3 regions of the Terribacillus sp. FSL K6-0262 genome follow, and region 1 is predicted to be linked to each of the others. Evidence: a T-box and tRNA genes for the amino acid it is inferred to sense, from the RefSeq annotation. Region 1 holds a T-box; the other regions hold tRNA genes.
What was found. The T-box of region 1 lies ahead of serS (serine--tRNA ligase). A T-box ahead of a tRNA ligase gene usually reads a tRNA of that ligase, here a tRNA-Ser.
Positions count from the first base shown of each region.

Region 2: it encodes a tRNA-Ser, which carries the amino acid that the T-box ahead of serS (serine--tRNA ligase) is inferred to sense. The anticodon was not compared.
Region 3: it encodes a tRNA-Ser, which carries the amino acid that the T-box ahead of serS (serine--tRNA ligase) is inferred to sense. The anticodon was not compared.

Region 1 covers NZ_CP150277.1:1,657,151-1,664,963, reverse strand. Annotated here, with positions in the region: gene MHI54_RS08730 (TRAP transporter permease) at 1-25, shown strand, start outside; gene MHI54_RS08725 (uracil-DNA glycosylase) at 112-792, shown strand; gene MHI54_RS08720 (serine hydrolase) at 899-2,227, shown strand; T-box leader at 2,484-2,685, shown strand; gene serS (serine--tRNA ligase) at 2,734-4,008, shown strand; tRNA gene MHI54_RS08710 (tRNA-Ser) at 4,069-4,164, shown strand; tRNA gene MHI54_RS08705 (tRNA-Ser) at 4,223-4,315, shown strand; gene proC (pyrroline-5-carboxylate reductase) at 4,453-5,274, shown strand; gene MHI54_RS08695 (deoxynucleoside kinase) at 5,318-6,001, opposite strand; gene MHI54_RS08690 (deoxynucleoside kinase) at 5,998-6,639, opposite strand; tRNA gene MHI54_RS08685 (tRNA-Arg) at 6,791-6,863, shown strand; gene MHI54_RS08680 (hypothetical protein) at 6,911-7,072, opposite strand; gene MHI54_RS08675 (Ger(x)C family spore germination protein) at 7,072-7,813, opposite strand, start outside.
Region 2 covers NZ_CP150277.1:738,733-746,545, reverse strand. Annotated here, with positions in the region: gene MHI54_RS03805 (ABC transporter permease) at 1-1,810, shown strand, start outside; rRNA gene rrf (5S ribosomal RNA) at 2,175-2,287, shown strand; tRNA gene MHI54_RS03795 (tRNA-Asn) at 2,299-2,373, shown strand; tRNA gene MHI54_RS03790 (tRNA-Ser) at 2,375-2,466, shown strand; tRNA gene MHI54_RS03785 (tRNA-Glu) at 2,484-2,558, shown strand; tRNA gene MHI54_RS03780 (tRNA-Val) at 2,579-2,654, shown strand; tRNA gene MHI54_RS03775 (tRNA-Met) at 2,690-2,764, shown strand; tRNA gene MHI54_RS03770 (tRNA-Asp) at 2,888-2,964, shown strand; tRNA gene MHI54_RS03765 (tRNA-Phe) at 2,986-3,058, shown strand; tRNA gene MHI54_RS03760 (tRNA-Tyr) at 3,067-3,152, shown strand; tRNA gene MHI54_RS03755 (tRNA-Trp) at 3,154-3,227, shown strand; tRNA gene MHI54_RS03750 (tRNA-His) at 3,243-3,317, shown strand; tRNA gene MHI54_RS03745 (tRNA-Gly) at 3,391-3,465, shown strand; tRNA gene MHI54_RS03740 (tRNA-Cys) at 3,470-3,543, shown strand; tRNA gene MHI54_RS03735 (tRNA-Leu) at 3,562-3,643, shown strand; gene MHI54_RS03730 (carbon starvation CstA family protein) at 3,810-5,270, opposite strand; gene MHI54_RS03725 (aldo/keto reductase) at 5,612-6,682, opposite strand; gene MHI54_RS03720 (hypothetical protein) at 6,892-7,813, shown strand, end outside.
Region 3 covers NZ_CP150277.1:748,629-756,441, forward strand. Annotated here, with positions in the region: gene MHI54_RS03820 (response regulator transcription factor) at 1-526, opposite strand, end outside; gene MHI54_RS03825 (NADP-dependent oxidoreductase) at 771-1,706, opposite strand; tRNA gene MHI54_RS03830 (tRNA-Leu) at 2,488-2,569, opposite strand; tRNA gene MHI54_RS03835 (tRNA-Cys) at 2,588-2,661, opposite strand; tRNA gene MHI54_RS03840 (tRNA-Gly) at 2,666-2,740, opposite strand; tRNA gene MHI54_RS03845 (tRNA-His) at 2,814-2,888, opposite strand; tRNA gene MHI54_RS03850 (tRNA-Trp) at 2,904-2,977, opposite strand; tRNA gene MHI54_RS03855 (tRNA-Tyr) at 2,979-3,064, opposite strand; tRNA gene MHI54_RS03860 (tRNA-Phe) at 3,073-3,145, opposite strand; tRNA gene MHI54_RS03865 (tRNA-Asp) at 3,167-3,243, opposite strand; tRNA gene MHI54_RS03870 (tRNA-Met) at 3,367-3,441, opposite strand; tRNA gene MHI54_RS03875 (tRNA-Val) at 3,477-3,552, opposite strand; tRNA gene MHI54_RS03880 (tRNA-Glu) at 3,573-3,647, opposite strand; tRNA gene MHI54_RS03885 (tRNA-Ser) at 3,665-3,756, opposite strand; tRNA gene MHI54_RS03890 (tRNA-Asn) at 3,758-3,832, opposite strand; rRNA gene rrf (5S ribosomal RNA) at 3,844-3,956, opposite strand; rRNA gene MHI54_RS03900 (23S ribosomal RNA) at 4,211-7,135, opposite strand; rRNA gene MHI54_RS03905 (16S ribosomal RNA) at 7,437-7,813, opposite strand, start outside.

The DNA.
Region 1 (7,813 bases):
AATGAATCAGCCGGTTGCAAGCTGAAGTGAGAGCTGTCCTGTATCAGGACAGCTTTTTTCTTTATTCATAACGGGTATAGGTCTGATACAATGACTTGGAGGTGGATTGGCATGGCAAAACAACTTATCGATAATGACTGGCAGGAAATTCTGCAGGATGAATTTGAAAAAGGCTATTACAAGGAACTGCGAAGCTTTTTGAAGGAAGCATATCAAGAGAGGACAATCTATCCGGATATGCATCATATCTATGAAGCGCTCAAAATGACATCATTTGCGGATACAAAGGTAGTCATTTTGGGACAGGATCCTTATCATGGACCGAATCAGGCACATGGACTCAGCTTTTCGGTACAGCCGGAGGTGGCGATACCGCGGTCGCTCATCAATATTTACAAGGAACTGGCGGATGATATCGGCTGTCCGATCCCATCACATGGCTATTTGAGGAAGTGGGCGGAACAAGGGGTGCTGCTATTGAACACCGCCTTGACGGTGGAAGCTCATCAAGCGGGCTCTCACCGGGGCAAAGGCTGGGAGCATTTCACGGATCGTGTGATTGAATCATTGAATGAGAAACAGGATCCGGTCGTATTCATCCTTTGGGGAAGACACGCACAGGAAAAGCAGAAGCTGATAGATACGGAAAAGCATCATACGCTGACCTCGGCCCATCCAAGTCCATTATCTGCAAGGCGCGGATTCTTTGGCAGCAAGCCATTTTCCAAGACGAATGAAATATTGGAAGCCAATGGATTGGAGCCGATTGACTGGTGTATTCCAGACCTGTGAACAAAATATAGAATCGGTACAAAGAACGTTCCCCATTGCCTATCGTCTATGGTAAAATAGCGGGGATGCACAGTAACGATTCTATTTTTTGTGGAGGTAGGAACACTTGAAACATCTTTTGAAAGCATCGATGATCGGTTTGCTCGCGATGCTGATTACGTTTAACACTTTTCTAGCAAAGCCACTAGACACACAAGCTGCGGAAGGCTTGGATATCAAAGCGGAATCCGCAATTTTAATAGACGCCAACTCTGGCGAGATATTATACGCGAAGAAGCCAGATCTCACTTTACCTCCAGCAAGCATGACGAAGATGATGTCGGAATATCTTATCTTGGATGCAATCGCAGCAGGAACTATCTCCTGGGATACGACAACGCAAGTAAGTGATTATGCTTACAGCATTTCCTCGAATACGGATTTCTCCGGTACAGGACTCACACAGAACAAGGACTACACTGTTCGCGATCTATATAATGCGATGGCCATCAATTCTGATAATGCCGCAACTATCGTACTTGCAGAGCTTGTAGGTGGCAGTGAGACCGAATTCGTCAAAATGATGAATGAAAAAGCGGAAGAAATAGGCATGAAGGATTATAAATTCGTCAATGCTTCTGGACTTTCCAATTCGGACTTGGGGGATAACCGTCCAAAGGGAACAAACGTCAATGACGAAAACCTGATGACTGCAAAATCCACCGGTATCCTTGCTTACAACTTGATCAAGGATCATCCGGAAGCACTCGAGGTATCCAGTGTTACACAAACGGATTTTGACGGCAAGAAAATCACGAACTGGAACTGGATGCTCCCGGACATGCCTGGCTATCTGAAAGCTTATGGATATGAAGGGATGGATGGCTTGAAAACGGGCCATACAGACGTGGCTGGCTACTGCTTCACAGGTACAGCTGAGCGCGACGGGCAGCGCTATATCACCGTGATAATGAAGTCGGATAGTGAAGAAGCACGCTTCCAGGAAACAGCAAAGCTGCTGGATTACGGCTTCAACCAGTTCAAACAGACTGAACTTTACAAAGCTGGAACGGAAATCAAGGACCATGCTTCCGTCCCGGTGGCAAAAGGGAAAGAAGACAGTGCAGCCATCTCGCTAAAAGATTCGGTCACCACTTCTGTGAAGAATGGGGAAGAAGATAAATACCACTTGGAGTACAAAGTCGACAAGGACAAGCTGAATGCTGACGGCGAATTGGTCGCTCCAGTGAAAAAAGGCGATAAAGTCGGAACTGCGACACTTGTCTATGACGGAGACGACCAAGGCAATATCAACGGCGGCTCATATACTGTCGATGTCGTAGCATCCGAGGATGTAGAGAAGTCCAACTGGTTCATGCTCTCCCTGGGGGCAATCGGTGACTTCTTCGCCAGTATCTTCAACAGCGTAGCCGATACAGTCAAAGGCTGGTTCTAATACGAAAAGCGAAAAAGAACGTTAGGAACGGAGGGATAGGTGAGATCACGGAATGGGGTGCCTTTCCTCATGCAGGGATTTATCGCCTATACCGCAGTTTCTGGTTCTATAGCTGGACAACATCGAAAGCGGAAAAGATCATAGCCTTTTCCGCTTTTTTTGTATAATTCCATGCTGGTATGTAAATCCTAAAGCTGGAATTGCATATCATACTTGCATAATTACCTGGAATTAGCTATTCTGTAGGAAGAATAACGACAACGTGATGATAGGAAATAGTAGCTTACAGCATGCTTTTAGAGAGTCGATGGCTGGTGGGAATCGATGCAGGACTGTAAGTGAATCCATCCTGGAATGGTATGGAGACATACCCGGTACAAACCGTTACCTTGCCGAGCTGGAAGATATCTTTGTCTTCAACCAGGGTGGTATCGCGGGTGGAACATCTCGTCCCTTTTCTATGGGGATGGGATGTTTTTTTGTTCGAGAAAAAAGGAGGAAGCATTATGCTGGATATGAAATATCTACGTTCAAACTTTGACGAAGTAAAACAGAAACTTACGAATCGCGGGGAAGATTTGACGGACCTTGATAAATTCGGGGATTTGGATGAACGCCGCCGTAAGCTTATCAATGAGACGGAAGAATTGAAAGCGAAACGCAATGAGGTATCCAAACAGATTGCGGTCCTAAAAAAGGAGAAGCAGGATGCGGATGCACAGATCAAGGAGATGCGTGAAGTAGGCGATCAAATCAAAGCATACGATGAAGAGCTGAGAGCCGTCGAAAGTGAGTTGGATATGCTATTGCTCTCCATCCCCAATATTCCGCATGAGAGCGTCCCTGTGGGCGAATCCGAGGATGATAATGTGGAAGCGCGCAAATGGGGTGAGGTGCAGCAGAAGGACTTCGAAGAAAAAGCACATTGGGATCTTGCAGCTGATTTGGGTATCCTTGACTTTGAACGAGCTGCAAAGGTGACAGGAAGCCGCTTTGTATTCTACAAAGGCTTAGGAGCCCGCCTGGAGCGTGCTTTGATCAATTTCATGATGGATCTTCATGCGGATGAGCATGGTTATCAGGAAATGCTCCCGCCATATATGGTGAACAGAACGAGCATGACTGGCACCGGTCAGCTTCCAAAATTCGAAGAAGATGCATTCAAGCTGGACGGCTGGGATTACTTCCTTGTGCCGACTGCGGAAGTTCCAGTGACTAATTACTATCGTGAAGAGATCCTGAAAGGCGATCAGCTGCCGCAGAAATTTGCTGCATTCAGTGCTTCCTTCCGTTCCGAAGCGGGTTCCGCCGGCAGGGATACTCGTGGTTTGATCCGTCAGCATCAGTTCAATAAAGTAGAGCTTGTGCAGTTCGTCAAACCGGAGGATTCTTATCAGGTGCTGGAGGAAATCACAGGACATGCCGAGAAAGTATTGCAGCTGCTAGGGCTTCCATACCGTGTCATGAGCATGTGCACAGGTGATCTTGGATTCACTGCAGCGAAGAAATACGATCTGGAAGTTTGGCTGCCTAGCAGCGGTACGTATCGCGAAATTTCTTCCGTATCCAATTTTGAGGACTTCCAAGCGCGTCGTGCCGGCATTCGATTCAAACGCGATGACAAGAGCAAGCCGGAGTTTGTCCATACATTGAATGGATCAGGCTTGGCACTGGGACGGACGGTCGCTGCCATCTTGGAAAACTATCAGCAAGCAGACGGATCGGTGAAAATTCCGGAAGTGTTGATTCCTTATATGGGTGGGAAAACAGAAATTCGCTAAGCACAGACCTTGACAGGAATGATGAAAATATGGTGAGATAGCTTTTGGAGACAAAAGCATGGAGGGGTACCCAAGTCCGGCTGAAGGGATCGGTCTCGAAAACCGACAGGGGCCTGTTTAAGGCTCGCGGGGGTTCGAATCCCCCCTCCTCCGCCATTTTTTATATTTTATTGACATCTAGCTTTTCGATATGTTATATTATTCTTTGTCTTACGGAGGAATACCCAAGTTTGGCTGAAGGGATCGGTCTTGAAAACCGACAGGGGCTTAACGGCTCGCGGGGGTTCGAATCCCTCTTCCTCCGCCATTTTTTATTAACGCATAAAATTGGAGATATGAAATCGTTACGTTTCTCGTAACGATTTTTTTTATATTTTTATTGACTTCCGATATGGAAACGTCAGATAATACACCAAACTTGTTTCACGTGGAACGGAGGCACTTATGAAGAAAATAGCATTTATAGGCGCTGGTGCCATGGCAGAAGCGCTTGTTAAGGGATTGATCGCAGCGGATCACCTTCCGGCAGAAGGCATCTGGCTGACGAATCATGCTAATGAAGCAAGATTGCAGGAATTGCATACTGCTTATGGAGTATCGGTTACAAGGAATCGTACGGAGCTCCTGGAAGATGCAGATGTCATTATCTTATCGATGAAGCCGAAAGATGCAGAAGCAGCAATGATATATTTGAAAGAAGCGAATCTGAAGCCAGGACAAATTATAGTATCGGTTCTTGCAGGGATTCATACCTCGTTTCTGGAAAGATATCTGCCAGAGGGTCAGCCGGTAGTCCGGGTCATGCCAAATACATCTGCTACCATTCTGGAGGCGGCAACAGCTGTAGCTGCAGGAGTTCACGCCGGCAGTCATGAGATGCAGCTAGTGAGCAGCCTGTTTGAAACCGTCGGGACAGCGGTCCAGGTAGAGGAAGATGACATGGATGCTGTCACCGCCATCTCCGGCAGCGGTCCAGCTTATCTGTATTACATGATGGAAGCGTTGGAGGAAGCGGGTACTCAAGTCGGGTTGGATGAAGCGATTGGTAAACAGTTGTTGATCCAGACGTTTAAAGGAGCAGCAAAGATGCTTGAGCAATCTGATCTCACGCCAGCTCAGCTGCGTGCGAATATCACCAGTGCTGGCGGTACGACAGCAGCAGGCATCGGTGTATTGGAGGAAAAAGACGTCAAAGCCGCAATTCAAGCTTGTGTACAAGCTGCAGCAGCCCGTTCCAAGGAAATGGGGCAGGCATTCACGAAATGAAAAATCCGCCATTGATTAGGCAGTCTAGTCAATGGCGGATTTTTTATTTGGAAGGCTGGCGCGATGTCCATTTACGGGAATGCTGAATGAAATGGCCGACCTTTTCTAAGATAGGTTCGATGGATGTATTCGGATTAAAAAGATCATAGTCTGCTATATTGACTCGCAGTACCGGACAAGCATTGAAATCATTGATCCATTTTTCATAGCGGTTGAACATTTCTTCCCAATAGCTGATAGGCGTTTGCTGTTCCATTTCCCGACCGCGCTGCTTGATGCGGCTGATGATATGATCAAAGGATCCTTCCAAGTAGATCAGCAGATCGGGATGCGGGAAGTATGGTGTCATTACCATGGCATCAAAGAGGGAGCGATATGTCTCATAGTCAACCTTTGACATATTTCCTTCTTCATACGCCATTCGGGCAAAGATGCCAGTATCTTCATAGATGGAACGGTCTTGGATGAAGCCGCCGCCATATTCAAAGATTCTTTTTTGTTCTTTGAAGCGTTCTGCTAAGAAATAAACTTGAAGATGAAAACTCCAGCGTTCAAAATCAGCGTAATATTTATCCAAGTATGGATTTCCATCCACTTTCTCGAAGCTTGTACGGAAATTCAGAGCTTCGGACAAGGCTTGCGTCATAGTCGATTTCCCGACACCGACTGTACCTGCAATAGTGATGACACTATCTGCAGGAATATGATATTTCTCTCTAAGGTTCATGATGATGTTACTCCTTTATCCAAGTGAGAGGAGATCCTGTCACAAATATACTTCCAATCCTGTTCGTTCTTCACAAAATCCAGTTCATCTCCATTCAGGCGAAGCACGGGGATATGCGGGTTCTCTTGTTCGAATCGATCCATGAAGGTGCGATAATCGGATGCCAGTTGCTCCAAGTAATCCGGCTGGATATGCTGTTCCGCCTCCCGGGCACGCATTTCGATCCGTTCCAGCAGCGTCTCCAGGCTGGCATCCAAGTAAATCACCATATTGGGCAGCGGGATGTCTTCGGTCAAAATGGAGAAAATCCTGCTGTATTTATTAAACTCCGGAGCAGCTAGTGTGCGCTGGGCAAAAATCATATTTTTAGCAATATGATAGTCTGCAACCACCGGCTGATCCTGGGAAAGATAGTCCTTGCGAATGTCATTCAGCTGCTTGTACCGATTTGTCAAAAAGAACATTTCCAGCTGGAAGCTCCATTCTTCGATGTTCTCGTAGAATTTACCGAGAAACGGATTTTCTTCCACGATTTCCTTCAGCAGTGCATACTGAAAATGATCCGCGATTCGTTTAGCCAATGATGTCTTTCCGACACCGATGGGGCCTTCCACTGCAATAAATGGCAGCTCGTGCATGATGTATCCTCCAAACTCAAAACGTTGTATGGCAAATAAATATAGTTTACCATAGAAGAGTGTCTGCTTCGACATAGTGAAGGAAGAAATCAGTGGAAAATGCGACAGACTTTGCAAGATTTGATGAATCAGGTATAATATAACTTGTCGTGGCTCCGTAGCTCAGGGGATAGAGCATCGGTTTCCTAAACCGTGTGTCGCAAGTTCGAATCTTGCCGGGGCCGTCCGTATATGTAAAGCAAGCCACAGCCTATCAAGGCTGTGGCTTTTTTTAGAACAAATAAACCAGGAAGGGACTGATGATGACCATCAAGATCAAGACTAGGACAGCTGCTGCCCCTTTTTTATTATCGGTCTTGTAAAGAGAGTAACAGAACAGTCCCGTATAGATGGTGATGGAAATGACCATAAGCGCCATATAGAAGTGATACATCAATCCCGCACCTCTCTCAAATCGGATTCCCGCAGGATCTTACCGAACTCCATGCTTTTTACTTTGATGTGCAGTCGGATATTTGCATTTGGATAGATTTTTTTCGACCAATCAGCTTTTTCATAATCCTTGATTGTCAGGAATTTGCTCCTGATATGCAGCGACCAGTAAAAGGGCTCCAGTTTATATTCATCCTGTGTTTTTCTGATTAATTTGCTTGCGCTGTCATGCAATTGTTTTTCAAGTGAATCATGCAGGATTTTCCTGTGGCGAGAATTGAGCATATAGTTTTCTGTGCTTGGAACAGCGGCAATATTCATATGCACATTGACAAATACATCAATATTTGTCTTGTTATCGGGCTTATAGTCTATCTTCACTTTCGCTTTGGCGACTTGTACACGGGCAGTTATTCCAAAGTCAGGCCTTAGCGGATCTTGGTAGGTTGCTATGATTTCTTCCAGAGGCTGCGTCTTATCAAACATCAGGCAAAAACGTGTTTCTTCCCCTGTCAAGGTATCGATCATCTGTCCCTCCTTGAATACGGCCGATCCCATGAATTGTGTAGGGTTACTTCCTTTTAATTGAACCTCGCCAGCCTTGAATCGGTCTTCTTCTCCATATTCCTCTTTGGGGTCCTTGTCATTGGTGGCAAAGGGTGCAATGAAGAGATCTGCATCGCCTTCCGTGATCTGAAAGTACCGAACCAGGGGGGCATCGGGAATAACCCCTGTTTCTTTG
Region 2 (7,813 bases), 920 kb from region 1:
GATGGTATTCTTCACATTTGCAATCTTTGCTTTCCATCCAGCTCTTTTGGATAGCTCGATCAATGAGTATGCGCTTTTTGGGATGGCTGTGGCTGGTGGAATCATTTATATATTTTCGTTCTTCTTTATTTTATATTCGATGAGCTCTTTCTTGCAATCAAGGAAGAAGGAATTTGGTTTATTGATTATCTTAGGAGCTTCTGATAAGCAGATACGGCTTATGGTATTTTTAGAGAATATCTTAATAGGATTTATTGCAACAGCTGGCGGGATCCTGATGGGTCTGGTGTTTGCAAAAACAATACTATTGATTGCCGAGAATATTTTAATTATCGATGCTTCATTGGATTTTTATTTCCCTGTATGGGCAATTGTCGTGACGTTTTTCAGTTTTCTCTTTCTCTTCTTCTGTATATCGATTTTTGTTGCGTTCATTTTACGCACGAATAAGCTCGTCGATCTCATTAAAGGAGATAAGCAGTCCAAAGGGGAACCGAAAGCGTCCATTACACTATCCATCCTTGCGATACTCTTATTGCTTGCGGGATATGGCACTGCCCTACTTGTCAAAGGTGTCGGCGTAGTCTATATGATGATCCCGGTCATCATTGTGGTGACACTGGGAACATACATCTTGTTTACGCAGTTAAGTGTGTATTGCATCCGTCTGCTGAGAGGAAATAAATCGATCTTCTGGCGGAAGACCAACATGCTGCTTTTCGGTGATTTATCGTTTCGGATGAAAGATAACGCTAGAACCTTTTTCTTGGTAGCGATAATATCAACTGTTGCATTTAGTGCCATTGGGACATTATATGGATTCCAATCTTACCTTACGAAAGGGATGAAGGAAATCAATCCATATACTTATAGATATGCTCCTTTTTTGGACGATAGTGAAGAAATTATCGAACAAGACCTTCAGCAGATCAATGCTATATTGGATGAAGAGAAAATCGACGCAGAAATGGAAGCTGCGGACTTGGCTTTTTATGATACATCTGTGGAGGAGTCTCCTGTATTGATAGTGAAAGCTTCTGATTACAATCGATTTGCTGCATTAATCGATGAGAAAGAACTGCATCCAGAGGAAAATGAGGCAATTGTTATGGAACAAAGCGATGCCGTAATCACTGAAGGACAGAAAGCAAGTGAAGCCTTGAAGCAATCGAACATAAAGCTGGACAACGGAAAAGAAATTCAACCAAGTCATGTAGTGGAATCAGCTGTAGGTTTAGGATTAATGGGGTATTATGTGGTGAATGACGGCACATATAAGCAGCTTGGAACACCGGTGAGGACAGATATGACTGCCGCGTGGAATGTACATGATGGGAGCGAGGAACAAGTAATTGAAACGGGAAAAAGGTTAGAGGAACAGATAAAGCATAAGGTGTTTTCTATTGATTATTCACTTTATGAAACCAATAAAGCCTATGGACTGATTCTTTTTATTGGCCTGTTTATTGGTATTGTGTTCTTTGTTTCGGCTGGCAGCTTTCTTTACTTCCGATTATTCACGGATATTGATGAGGAAAAGCGCAAGTTCCGATCGATTGCCAAAATTGGTTTGACACAATCAGAGTTGAAAAAAGTAGTGAATCGGCAAATTGCTATTTTATTTTTCTCGCCGATTGTAGTGGCGCTCTTTCACGGGGCGGTGGCCCTAACAGCTTTGTCGCATTTATTTGACTACAATTTAACAGTGGAATCAGCCTTTGTCCTTGGAAGCTTTGCGGTAATCCAATTACTTTATTTCCTGACTGTACGATTTTTCTATGTGAAACAAGTGATACGGATGGTCTTTTAATAAACTGCATAAGAGTGGGACGGCATTGGGAATCGGCTGCTGGATCAGGGGATCCGGCAGCTTTTTAAGTCAGGGGAAGGAAAGCACTGCTGTATCCATACTGGGATGCGGAATCATGACGATAAACTACGTTGGTTCGGGACAGGACTTCTGCCGCTGGTTGCCAAACCGTGTCCCATTCGTGTAGAATAACAAGGGTTGCGTTTTATTAGAACCTTAAGTTTGCAGCAAGTAAGCCATTACATGTAATAAAAAGAATGTAATACGGAAAAAAACCTAGTTAATTTTAAATAATGTATTGCTTTTTATCTCTGTAGCATATATAATCTAACTTGTCCTTAAGAAAAGGACGATACATAAGAGGTCTGGTGGTAATAGCGAAGAGGTCACACCTGTTCCCATGCCGAACACAGCAGTTAAGCTCTTCAGCGCCGATGGTAGTTGGGTTCGCCCTGCGAGAGTAGGACGCTGCCAGGCAAGATGATCATTCCACAGTAGCTCAGTGGTAGAGCTATCGGCTGTTAACCGATCGGTCGCAGGTTCGAATCCTGCCTGTGGAGCCACGGAGAGCTGTCCGAGAGGTCGAAGGAGCACGATTGGAAATCGTGTAGGCTGCTACAGCGGTCTCGAGGGTTCGAATCCCTCGCTCTCCGCCATCACAACATACATAGATGGCCCGTTGGTCAAGCGGTTAAGACACCGCCCTTTCACGGCGGTAACACGGGTTCGAATCCCGTACGGGTCACCATATATTTTCAAGACCAATCCGGAGGATTAGCTCAGCTGGGAGAGCATCTGCCTTACAAGCAGAGGGTCGGCGGTTCGAGCCCGTCATCCTCCACCATCTTTATCAGTTTCATAGAGAATACCTATCATCATCGCGGGGTGGAGCAGGGGTAGCTCGTCGGGCTCATAACCCGAAGGTCGCAGGTTCAAATCCTGCCCCCGCAACCATAATAATTCACTTACTACGTCGATATTTCTTCTTGGCTAGTGAAAAATGGGAGTACCTGAAGGGTGCGACGATAATGTTTTAATCGTGGTACACGAAGTGTGCAACCAAAGACATGATAAAGTGGTCCGGTAGTTCAGCTGGTTAGAATGCCTGCCTGTCACGCAGGAGGTCGCGGGTTCGAGTCCCGTCCGGACCGCCACTTATAAAATGAATACATAATGGCTCGGTAGCTCAGTCGGTAGAGCAACGGACTGAAAATCCGTGTGTCGGCGGTTCGATTCCGTCCCGAGCCACTCTCATCGGAGGGATAGCGAAGTTGGCCAAACGCGGCGGACTGTAAATCCGCTCCCATCGGGTTCGTAGGTTCGAGTCCTACTCCCTCCACCATAGGGGTATAGTTTAATGGTAGAACAGCGGTCTCCAAAACCGTCGGTGTGGGTTCAACTCCTACTACCCCTGCCATAACATATTGATCATGGCGGTCGTGGCGAAGGGGTTAACGCACCGGATTGTGGCTCCGGCATTCGTGGGTTCGATTCCCATCGATCGCCCTCCATATAGCTTTAGGCTATAGCCAAGTAAACAGGCAAGGATTCCATCGGAATCCTTCCAGCCTGACTTGCATGCGGAAGTAGTTCAGTGGTAGAACACCACCTTGCCAAGGTGGGGGTCGCGGGTTCGAATCCCGTCTTCCGCTCCAAATTGGCGGCATAGCCAAGTGGTAAGGCAAAGGTCTGCAACACCTTGATCACCGGTTCAAATCCGGTTGCCGCCTCCATAAGAAAATCATGAACGTGCCGGTGTGGCGGAATTGGCAGACGCGCACGACTCAAAATCGTGTTCCTTCGGGAGTGTCGGTTCGACCCCGACCACCGGTATCACAAACTTACCGTATTGCCAAACGGTAAACAGAAAGACCCTGACGTAAAGTCAGGGTCTTTCTTTATTATATTTTTGAGGGAAAAAAAGTTCGCATATACATGTTCCAATGTATCTTTACTAGGAGTTAGGCTAAGGCAGTTACGCTTACCTAACTCCACTGAATTAGTTTATTTGTTCACTTTTATGAAGAGCAGGTACTTCCATATCGACAGCCAAATTCCCTCTGGAATTCATTCTTGCTTTCCAGAAGAACAGAGCAGTGATGACCAATGTCAGGATTATTCCACCTGTATGCGCTGCCTGATAGGATAAGCCAAACCCAAGGTTTCCATCATATAATATATAAGTTAAGACCATATCGGTAATGAATACCGCTGGAACTAGTGCAATGATATAATTTTTCTTTTTAACAAAAAGATACATAGTGCCTATCCAAAGCGCAAGTGCCGCAGTTCCTTGATTGGCAAACGAGAAGTAGCGCCATAAAAGATTAAAATCAATGGTCGTTAACCAGTAGGAAACTGCAAACATCGGTATCGCGATTGCTAACCGTTTGGCTGTTTTGGTCTGGCTCAAACTAATATAATCTGCAATTATATTACGTGCGGCCCGGAACGCTGTATCACCTGAGGTAATCGGTAACACCACTGCACCAAGGACGGCTATGGTACCGCCGACAGCTCCAAGTAAGGTCATGCTGACTTCACTGACTACCAGGGAAGCTGTCCCCTCATTTATTAATCCTTGAAGACTTTGTCCGTCGAATATAGCCATTGCGGCTGCTGCCCATATCATGGCAATAACACCTTCGGCAATCATCATGCCATAAAAAATGTAACGGCCTTGTTTTTCGTTTTGAGTTGTTCTTGATATAAGCGGTGATTGTGTTGCATGAAACCCTGATAAGGCACCACAAGTAATCGTTAAGAATAATATTGGGAAAATAGGTGAGTCGGCCGGATGCATGTTCGTTAATGATAATTCAGGAATTTTATAGCTGCTTAATAATAATGCGGCACCTACTGCAATTGTTCCAATGATCAATAGTGCTCCAAAGTACGGGTAGATGCGGCCGATAATCTTATCGATTGGGAGAATGGTAGACAAAAAATAATAAGCAAAGATAATGATGACAATGGCTATCAAAGCAACCCGGCCATCTATTAAATTATGCAATAATGACGCAGGTGTCGTAACAAATACTGTACCAACCAGCAATAATAACAGTAAAGCAAAAACGTTCACTAAATGACGGGAAACGCGACCTAAAAATCTTCCGGCAAGTTCCGGGATATGAGCACCTCGATTACGAATCGAGATCATACCAGTCAAGTAATCATGTACCGCTCCAGCGAATATAGAACCCAGAACGATCCATAAGAATGCTGCGGGACCATACAAGGCGCCCATGATCGGACCAAATATGGGACCGGTACCGGCAATGTTCAGTAATTGAATCAATGCGTTTTTCTGTTTGTTCATCGGGACATAATCTACACCGTCTTGATTAGCATATGCAGGTGTCTGCCGTTCTTCATTCGGTCCAAATACTTTTTCGACGTATTTTCCATACGTAAAATACGCTGCAACCAATGTTAATATTGCAACAAAAAAAGTAATCATCTTAGATCCCCTCCATGTTAGTGTATGTAAGCGTTATCATAATTGTATTATAAAAATCTTTATGAAGGAAGGAAAAATAACATGTCACGCTGCAGGGAATTCCCAGGGGCGAGAAATCGAAACATATATCAAATAGGATAAGCTAAATGCCATAAGTGTGATACTCTTTGATTTAATGTTACCTAAAGCATGACCAGTTAAAGATGAATTGTGGTAAAGAAGGATCGAAGGCGGCCAGAGGTTTTAAAGCAAGCTATGACTATGATTCACATCCTATGACATAAATAAAAATACCGAAAACAGAACTAAAGATCTGTTTTCGGTATTTTAAATGCCATCATTTAATCATCCAAGCCCATCGACTGTTTATACCCCTGCAAATACGCCATCTCTGCTGGACTTCCCATTTCAAAGCTGCTCATGGTCCGGTGCCAGAGTGGATAGATTGGTGCTGGACGAGCGGCTGATTCGATTAGGTCATGTTCTTCCTGTGTCAGCTTGATATCAAAGGAAGCTATGTCCTCTTTCAATTGCTGCTCGTTGCGGGCTGCAATGACGATCGGGCCTACGTTCGGACGGTCCTTGACCCAGGTGTAGGCGATTTGCGGCACAGATGCATCATGGCTGGCTGCTACTTCCTCCAGCGCATCGATCACTCGGTAGAGCCGTTCTTGGTCTTGCACCCAAGGCTCTGGCCATCCGCCGCCTTGACGGGTGTTTTCAGGTGCTGTTTTATTCCGTCCGATTTTCCCGTTTAGAAGGCCTTCCCCAAGAGGGCTCCAGATCATGTTGCCGATGCCGAGTTCCTTACCCGCCGGCAGCAGCTCATATTCGGCTTCACGAGCTTCAGGTGTGTAGTAGATTTGCTGTGTGATCGGGGGGATGTATCCAGGCTGCTGTGCCACGGTGAAGGTTCTCGCAAGTGCCCATCCGCTGTAGTTGGAGACTCCCCAATAACGGATTTTTCCTTTTCTGACGAGATTGGTCATCGTATCGATCGTTTCTTCAACCGGGGTGCGCCCATCCCATAAATGAACGAAAAACAAATCCAGATAATCCGTCCCAAGGCGTTGCAGTGATTGATCGATGGAGGCTTCGATATTGCTGCGGGAAGCTCCTCCGGTATTTGGTCCATCGCCTAGCTTGAAGCCTGTTTTGGAAGTGATCAATACTTCGTCTCTCCGGCCCTTGATGGCAGCGCCGAGTACACGTTCAGCATCACCTTTGGAATAGAGATTCGCCGTATCGAACATGTTGATTCCAGCTTCCAATGACATATCCACCATTCTGCGTGCCTCATCTTCTTTGACCTTTCCGGTTGCTTCAAAACCATTCGTACCGCTGAAGGGAATGGTCCCTAATATATATTTCGGAACACGCAGACCGGAATTTCCTAAATTGATATATTCCATGATATCCTCCTTCTGATAATCCATTTTAGATAGTTTTCCCAGCTAGAAAAGTAGTAAACTTTCAGGCTTAGTGTTTTTCATTGGTCATTTTTCATATAAAATTGACTGAAAACTACAAATATATTATTATTTTTATATGTCGGACATATTTGAATATTTATTATTTTTTATATTTACGACAACTTTATAATAGAAGTTAGGAGATCCTTATGTCGCAATTATTAGCTTTGGTAATACTTACCCTTATTTTATTCATCGGGGATCTGGTCGCAGTCCGTACGAAGGCTTGGGTACCGTCAGTCTTCGTTTGTGCGATTCTATTTCTCTTGGGATATTGGACGTTCTTCCCAAAGGATATCGTGTCAGTGGCTGGTGTTCCGCCAGTTGTCGCAACGATGATGATGTACTTATTGATCACCAATATGGGAACCTTGCTGTCTCTTAAAGAATTGAAAGCACAGTGGAAAACAATCGTGATTGCTTTATCAGGTATTTTAGGTATCGTGGCTTTATTGATGACTGTCGGAACGCTGATATTTGGCTTTGAGACGATGGTCGTGGCAATTCCGCCTTTGGTCGGCGGGGTGGTGTCGTCCTTGATCATGTCTGATGCAGCCAGTGCGGCAGGACTTTCATCATTGGCCGTATTTGCCATCGTCATTTATGTCATTCAAGGATTTGCTGGCTATCCGATCACATCGGTAGTGCTCAAAAAGGAAGGGAAGCGTCTGCTGCAGCTTTATCGAAATGGCGACCTGAAAACAGATGTGCCTGATAAGGCGAAAGAAGAAATAGCTGTCACTGCGGAAGCTGGACCATCAAGATGGAAAGTGCCCGAAAAGTATAACACTGATTTCTTCAAGTTTTTCAAGCTGGCACTTGTTTCTTATGCAGCGTACCTTGTATCCACTGCCTTGGCACCTGTCGTGGAAATCAGTCCATTCGTGCTTTGTCTGCTGTTTGGAGTGATTGCCACCAGTGCCGGTTTCCTTGAAAAGCAGGCATTGCAAAAAGCGAATGGTTTTGGGATTGCTATCCTGGTACTGATGCTGTTCATCTTCGACGGGTTGAATCAAGCTACTCCAAGTATGATGCTTGAAATCCTGTATCCATTAATCGGGACCATTGTGA
Region 3 (7,813 bases), 910 kb from region 1:
TGCCAGCAACGCGGGGATAACGCTCAAGCAGGCTTTCCATAATATCCGATTCTTTTTTAGTTAATTGCGTTGATTGATTCCCGAACTGCAGTTCCAATCGTTCGGGATAAAAGTACAATCCATCCTGGATAAGCACTCGCTCCTCGTACTTTGCAGCATACTCTCCATACGCACGCCGCATTTGACTTCTGATTTTTGCCATCACTATATCCGGATGAAATGGCTTGGTAATAAAATCATCCCCGCCGTTTTCTATTGCCATGACTTGATCCATTTCTCCCGTTCGTGCCGAAATGAAAATCACTGGGCAAATCGACGTTTTTCTGATTTGCCTGCACCAATAAAACCCATCATAGCTAGGAAGATTAATATCAAGCAAAACAAGATCAGGCTGCACCGCAAGAAACGCAGCTAATATATTTCCAAAGTCATCCGCAATGGTGACATCATATCCGTATTTTTCAATGTGGGAACTTAAGTAGTCCGCAATTTTTATGTCATCCTCAATGATCATGATTTTTTCCATGTTTCATGTCTCCTAGCCATATAATCACTTCCATTATAATTTTACCATTGAATCCCATCGCATGTTATTATCCGTAAAATCATCCAGGAATCCTTAAAGGAATACGACATAAAATCAGCAGACATAAAAAAAGACCCCAACTTTGCGTTAGAGTCTGGATATGACAATATTAGCATGTATAAAAGTATCCGATAAAGATACTCAATCTAACATGTGCTGCCATATAAGTTGCGGCGTTCAGCGTTTATTTGACTTTGATTACAATTTTCCCTTTGGCATGATGTGTTTCACTTAATTCATGAGCTTCTTGTAAATCTTCAGCTGAAAAATCAAATACACTGCCCACTTGAGGCTTAACTATCCCTTTTTCAAGCAATTCCCCTATTTCATCTAACTGTTTACCATTTGGCGTCAGCCAATAGGAGCTTGCCGTTACGTGATGCTTATCTGCTAACGCTGAATCGGGTTGTCCGGCAATCGTTACCAGCCTGCCGCCGGGCTTTAATACTTGGAAGCTCTTATTTAGGATGTCACCGCCCATTGTATCAATGACAGCATCATAATCACTTAATTCATCTTCAAATTGTTGTGTGCGGTAATTAATGAATTCATCTGCACCCAGCTCTTTTACATATGCTTCATTTTTTTCACTCGCAGTTGTAGCCACGTAAGCACCCAAATGTTTTGCCATTTGAATGGCCAAACTTCCTACACCGCCAGCTCCAGCATGGATAAGTACTTTATCCCCTTCTTTGACTTTTGTATTATCCACTAAACACTGCCAAGCGGTTAATCCTGCTAATGGAATGGAGGCAGCTTCTTCAAATGTCAGGTTGCTAGGCTTTTTCGCAAGCAATTCCTCATCGACAGTCGTAAACTCCGCATAAGTACCTTCAGCTGTCGTATCCGGGCGCGCAAAAATCTCATCCCCGACCTGAAAATCCTTCACATCACTTCCAACTTCAACTATCTTACCGGCAACATCCCAGCCGAGGATAATCGGGAATGACCAATCCAGCATCTGCTTCAAGTAACCTGCCCGAAGCTTCCAGTCAATCGGATTAATGGAAGTAGCATAAACCTCCACAAGTACTTGATTTGCCTTTATTTCCGGCTTCGGCAGCTCTTGCTCTCTCAATACCTCTTTACTGCCATATTCATTGATCACAACTGCACGCATGAATAGCACTCCCTTTTCATGAAATGTATTACCAAGTTCTATATTAGTTGCTTCTTCAGAAGTCATTCTTTCTTGTCAGATATAAATCAAATATAGAATCTTCTATGATATGATATATTCCATACAAATATATTGTAGCTTTATATAACTTGAAATTAAACTAAACCGCTTGGAAAGTGGATATTTTCCCCTCCTCCCCCAAACACTTCAATTCCTATATTTCCATATGCAGCTATATTTTATCCGTTAGATACTCGGGACAAATCAAAAAAGAACCACTCATCGGCTGCCATTGCACCTGATGAGTGATCCTATTAATGAACGCTTCCGCTCGCTTATTTTGTTCCGTTTAATTGGCATGAACTGGTCTGCTGCCCTTCTATAATACCCGATAAGCCTTTTCTTTGTTTTAAGAAATCCTCTAAATATGCCACACTGCCTACAAAACTAAAAAATCCAGTTCCCCGTTCAAGTCAAATCAAGGACACTCCGATTGGATCTGCAGGGATGAATATCAGTCATCTAAGGGGTAAGCAACGCATCTTCTTTTAAAAAAATCCTACTCAAAAATGGATGCATCTCTACCTACATTTATTACTGCTTTGCCCATCCATGTCTTCTATTCCGAAACGATGAAATATGGGAGAACCTATTACCGTTCCTCTACTCATCAGCTAGCCCCTCCGACCAAATCATCGTAAATATGAATAAATGAAAGAAAGACCCTAACTTTACGTCAGGGTCTTTCTGTTTACCGTTTGGCAATACGGCATGTTTGTGATACCGGTGGTCGGGGTCGAACCGACACTCCCGAAGGAACACGATTTTGAGTCGTGCGCGTCTGCCAATTCCGCCACACCGGCGCGTTCATGATTTTCTTATGGAGGCGGCAACCGGATTTGAACCGGTGATCAAGGTGTTGCAGACCTTTGCCTTACCACTTGGCTATGCCGCCAATTTGGAGCGGAAGACGGGATTCGAACCCGCGACCCCCACCTTGGCAAGGTGGTGTTCTACCACTGAACTACTTCCGCATGCAAGTCAGGCTGGAAGGATTCCGATGGAATCCTTGCCTGTTTACTTGGCTATAGCCTAAAGCTATATGGAGGGCGATCGATGGGAATCGAACCCACGAATGCCGGAGCCACAATCCGGTGCGTTAACCCCTTCGCCACGACCGCCATGATCAATATGTTATGGCAGGGGTAGTAGGAGTTGAACCCACACCGACGGTTTTGGAGACCGCTGTTCTACCATTAAACTATACCCCTATGGTGGAGGGAGTAGGACTCGAACCTACGAACCCGATGGGAGCGGATTTACAGTCCGCCGCGTTTGGCCAACTTCGCTATCCCTCCGATGAGAGTGGCTCGGGACGGAATCGAACCGCCGACACACGGATTTTCAGTCCGTTGCTCTACCGACTGAGCTACCGAGCCATTATGTATTCATTTTATAAGTGGCGGTCCGGACGGGACTCGAACCCGCGACCTCCTGCGTGACAGGCAGGCATTCTAACCAGCTGAACTACCGGACCACTTTATCATGTCTTTGGTTGCACACTTCGTGTACCACGATTAAAACATTATCGTCGCACCCTTCAGGTACTCCCATTTTTCACTAGCCAAGAAGAAATATCGACGTAGTAAGTGAATTATTATGGTTGCGGGGGCAGGATTTGAACCTGCGACCTTCGGGTTATGAGCCCGACGAGCTACCCCTGCTCCACCCCGCGATGATGATAGGTATTCTCTATGAAACTGATAAAGATGGTGGAGGATGACGGGCTCGAACCGCCGACCCTCTGCTTGTAAGGCAGATGCTCTCCCAGCTGAGCTAATCCTCCGGATTGGTCTTGAAAATATATGGTGACCCGTACGGGATTCGAACCCGTGTTACCGCCGTGAAAGGGCGGTGTCTTAACCGCTTGACCAACGGGCCATCTATGTATGTTGTGATGGCGGAGAGCGAGGGATTCGAACCCTCGAGACCGCTGTAGCAGCCTACACGATTTCCAATCGTGCTCCTTCGACCTCTCGGACAGCTCTCCGTGGCTCCACAGGCAGGATTCGAACCTGCGACCGATCGGTTAACAGCCGATAGCTCTACCACTGAGCTACTGTGGAATGATCATCTTGCCTGGCAGCGTCCTACTCTCGCAGGGCGAACCCAACTACCATCGGCGCTGAAGATCTTAACTGCTGTGTTCGGCATGGGAACAGGTGTGACCTCTTCGCTATTACCACCAGACAATGCAAGAATTCATATGGAATGAACCCTCAAAACTAGATAAGAAACATTCATGCTGTACATCTCATGCGTGCCGAGCACCGGAGTGCTTGGTCTTTGGCGTTGACTTACTAAGGGATCTGGCGCTGCGGCTAGATCCAGCTCCGGAAACCAGAAACTGCGGCCTAAGTGATAGCCCTTCAAGGGTAAAACCACCCTTTACGGCCTCTCGCTTATTCCTCCGTTTCTAAACGGTTTCCTCCGCTTTTCGTTTTTTAGTTAAGTCCTCGATCGATTAGTATTCGTCAGCTGCACGTGTCACCACGCTTCCACCTCGAACCTATCTACCTCATCGTCTCTGAGGGATCTTACTCATTTAAAATGATGGGAAGTCTCATCTTGAGGGGGGCTTCATGCTTAGATGCTTTCAGCACTTATCCCTTCCGCACGTAGCTACCCAGCTGTGCTCCTGGCGGAACAACTGGTGCACCAGCGGTGCGTCCATCCCGGTCCTCTCGTACTAAGGACAGCTCCTCTCAAACTTCCAACGCCCACGACGGATAGGGACCGAACTGTCTCACGACGTTCTGAACCCAGCTCGCGTACCGCTTTAATGGGCGAACAGCCCAACCCTTGGGACCGACTACAGCCCCAGGATGCGATGAGCCGACATCGAGGTGCCAAACCTCCCCGTCGATGTGGACTCTTGGGGGAGATAAGCCTGTTATCCCCGGGGTAGCTTTTATCCGTTGAGCGACGGCCCTTCCATACGGCACCGCCGGATCACTAAGCCCGACTTTCGTCCCTGCTCGACTTGTAGGTCTCGCAGTCAAGCTCCCTTCTGCCTTTGCACGCTACGAATGATTTCCAACCATTCTGAGGGAACCTTTGGGCGCCTCCGTTACTCTTTGGGAGGCGACCGCCCCAGTCAAACTGCCCACCTGACACTGTCTCCGAACCGGATGACGGTTCTGGGTTAGAATGTCAATACAGCCAGGGTGGTATCCCACGGATGCCTCCGCCGAAGCTGGCGCTCCGGTTTCCAAGGCTCCCACCTATCCTGTACAAGCTGTACCAACATTCCATATCAGGCTACAGTAAAGCTCCACGGGGTCTTTCCGTCCTGTCGCGGGTAATGCGCATCTTCACGCATAGTATAATTTCACCGGGTCTCTCGTTGAGACAGTGCCCAAGTCGTTGCACCTTTCGTGCGGGTCGGAACTTACCCGACAAGGAATTTCGCTACCTTAGGACCGTTATAGTTACGGCCGCCGTTTACTGGGGCTTCGGTTCACAGCTTCGGGACGAAGTCCCTAACCATTCCCCTTAACCTTCCAGCACCGGGCAGGTGTCAGCCCCTATACTTCGCCTTACGGCTTTGCAGAGACCTGTGTTTTTGCTAAACAGTCGCTTGGGCCTTTTCACTGCGGCTTCTCCTAAAAAGAAGCACCCCTTCTCCCGAAGTTACGGGGTCATTTTGCCGAGTTCCTTAACGAGAGTTCTCCCGATCATCTTCGGTTACTCACCGTGCCTACCTGTGTCGGTTTGCGGTACGGGCACCTATTTCCTCACTAGAGGCTTTTCTTGGCAGTGTGAAATCAGGAACTTCGGTACTAAATTTCCCTCCCCATAACCGCCTGGAATCATGTTGAGTGGATTTGCCTGCTCAACTTCCTCACGGCTTGGACGCGCATGACCAGCAGCGCGCTTTCCCTATCCTCCTGCGTCCCCCCATCGTTCAAGCGGATTTAGGTGGTACAGGAATATCAACCTGTTATCCATCGCCTACGCCTTTCGGCCTCGGCTTAGGCCCCGACTAACCCTGAGCGGACGAGCCTTCCTCAGGAAACCTTGGGCTTTCGATGAAAGAGATTCTCACTCTTTTTTCGCTACTCATACCGGCATTCTCACTTCTAAGCGCTCCAGCCGTCCTCACGATCGACCTTCACAGCCCTTAGAACGCTCTCCTACCACTGACATCGTAGATGTCAATCCGCAGCTTCGGTGGTGTGTTTAGCCCCGGTATATTTTCGGCGCAGCGTCACTCGACCAGTGAGCTATTACGCACTCTTTCAATGATGGCTGCTTCTAAGCCAACATCCTGGTTGTCTAAGCAACGCCACATCCTTTTCCACTTAACACACACTTTGGGACCTTAGCTGGCGGTCTGGGCTGTTTCCCTTTCGACCATGAACCTTATCACCCATGGTCTGACTCCCAAAGTAGATTGATTGGCATTCGGAGTTTGACTGAATTCGGTAACCCGATGAGGGCCCCTAGTCCAATCAGTGCTCTACCTCCAACCATCATCCTTTGAGGCTAGCCCTAAAGCTATTTCGGAGAGAACCAGCTATCTCCGTGTTCGATTGGCATTTCACCCCTACCCACACCTCATCCCCGCACTTTTCAACGTGCGTGGGTTCGGGCCTCCAGTCAGTGTTACCTGACCTTCACCCTGGACATGGGTAGATCACACGGTTTCGGGTCTACGACCACCTACTATGTCGCCCTATTCAGACTCGCTTTCGCTGCGGCTCCGTCTTTTCAACTTAACCTTGCAGGGGATCGTAACTCGCCGGTCCATTCTACAAAAGGTACGCCGTCACCCATTAACGGGCTTCGACTACTTGTAGGCACACGGTTTCAGGTTCTATTTCACTCCCCTTCCGGGGTGCTTTTCACCTTTCCCTCACGGTACTGGTTCACTATCGGTCACTAGGGAGTATTTAGCCTTGGGAGATGGTCCTCCCGGATTCCGACGGAATTTCACGTGTTCCGCCGTACTCAGGATACACTCCGGAGGAAACCACATTTCAAGTACAGGGCTCTTACCTTCTATGGCGGGCCATTCCAAGCCGCTTCGTCTACATGGTTTCTTTGTAACTCCAAAGGAGTGTCCTACAACCCCAGAAGGCAAGCCTTCTGGTTTGGGCTGATTCCGTTTCGCTCGCCGCTACTTGGGAAATCGCATTTGCTTTCTCTTCCTCCGGGTAATGAGATGTTTCAGTTCCCCGGGTCTGCCTCGCATCACCTATGTATTCAGTAATGCGTACTATCCAATAACGGATAGCGGGTTCCCCCATTCGGAAATCTCCGGATCAAAGCTTACTTACAGCTCCCCGAAGCATATCGGTGTTAGTCCCGTCCTTCATCGGCTCCTAGTGCCAAGGCATCCACCGTGCGCCCTTCTTCACTTAACTAATAACGCATGATGCATTAAATCGCGACAATATATATTGTCTTGCTTTAAAGTTTGATGTTCTGGCATGTTGTTTCTTATCTAGTTTTCAAGGTTCACAAGAGAGATTGATCTCTCAAAACTGAACAAACAACCCAATTACGTGTCTACTACGAAGTAGTAGTTCCAATGTCCAGGTTCAGCTCCTAAAAGCTAGCGTATAGTTCATCTCGTTTCCTGACTCCAAAACCCGGAGTCTGTAACCGATCTGATCTATCCGTACGCTTTTGAACAGTCGCTTCACCTTTTCCAATTATCCTTAGAAAGGAGGTGATCCAGCCGCACCTTCCGATACGGCTACCTTGTTACGACTTCACCCCAATCATTGATCCCACCTTCGGCGGCTGGCTCCAAAAGGTTACCTCACCGACTTCGGGTGTTACCAACTCTCGTGGTGTGACGGGCGGTGTGTACAAGGCCCGGGAACGTATTCACCGCGGCATGCTGATCCGCGATTACTAGCGATTCCGGCTTCATGCAGGCGAGTTGCAGCCTGCAATCCGAACTGAGAATGGTTTTATGGGATTTGCTTAGCCTCGCGGCTTCGCTGCCCTTTGTACCATCCATTGTAGCACGTGTGTAGCCCAGGTCATAAGGGGCATGATGATTTGACGTCATCCCCACCTTCCTCCGGTTTGTC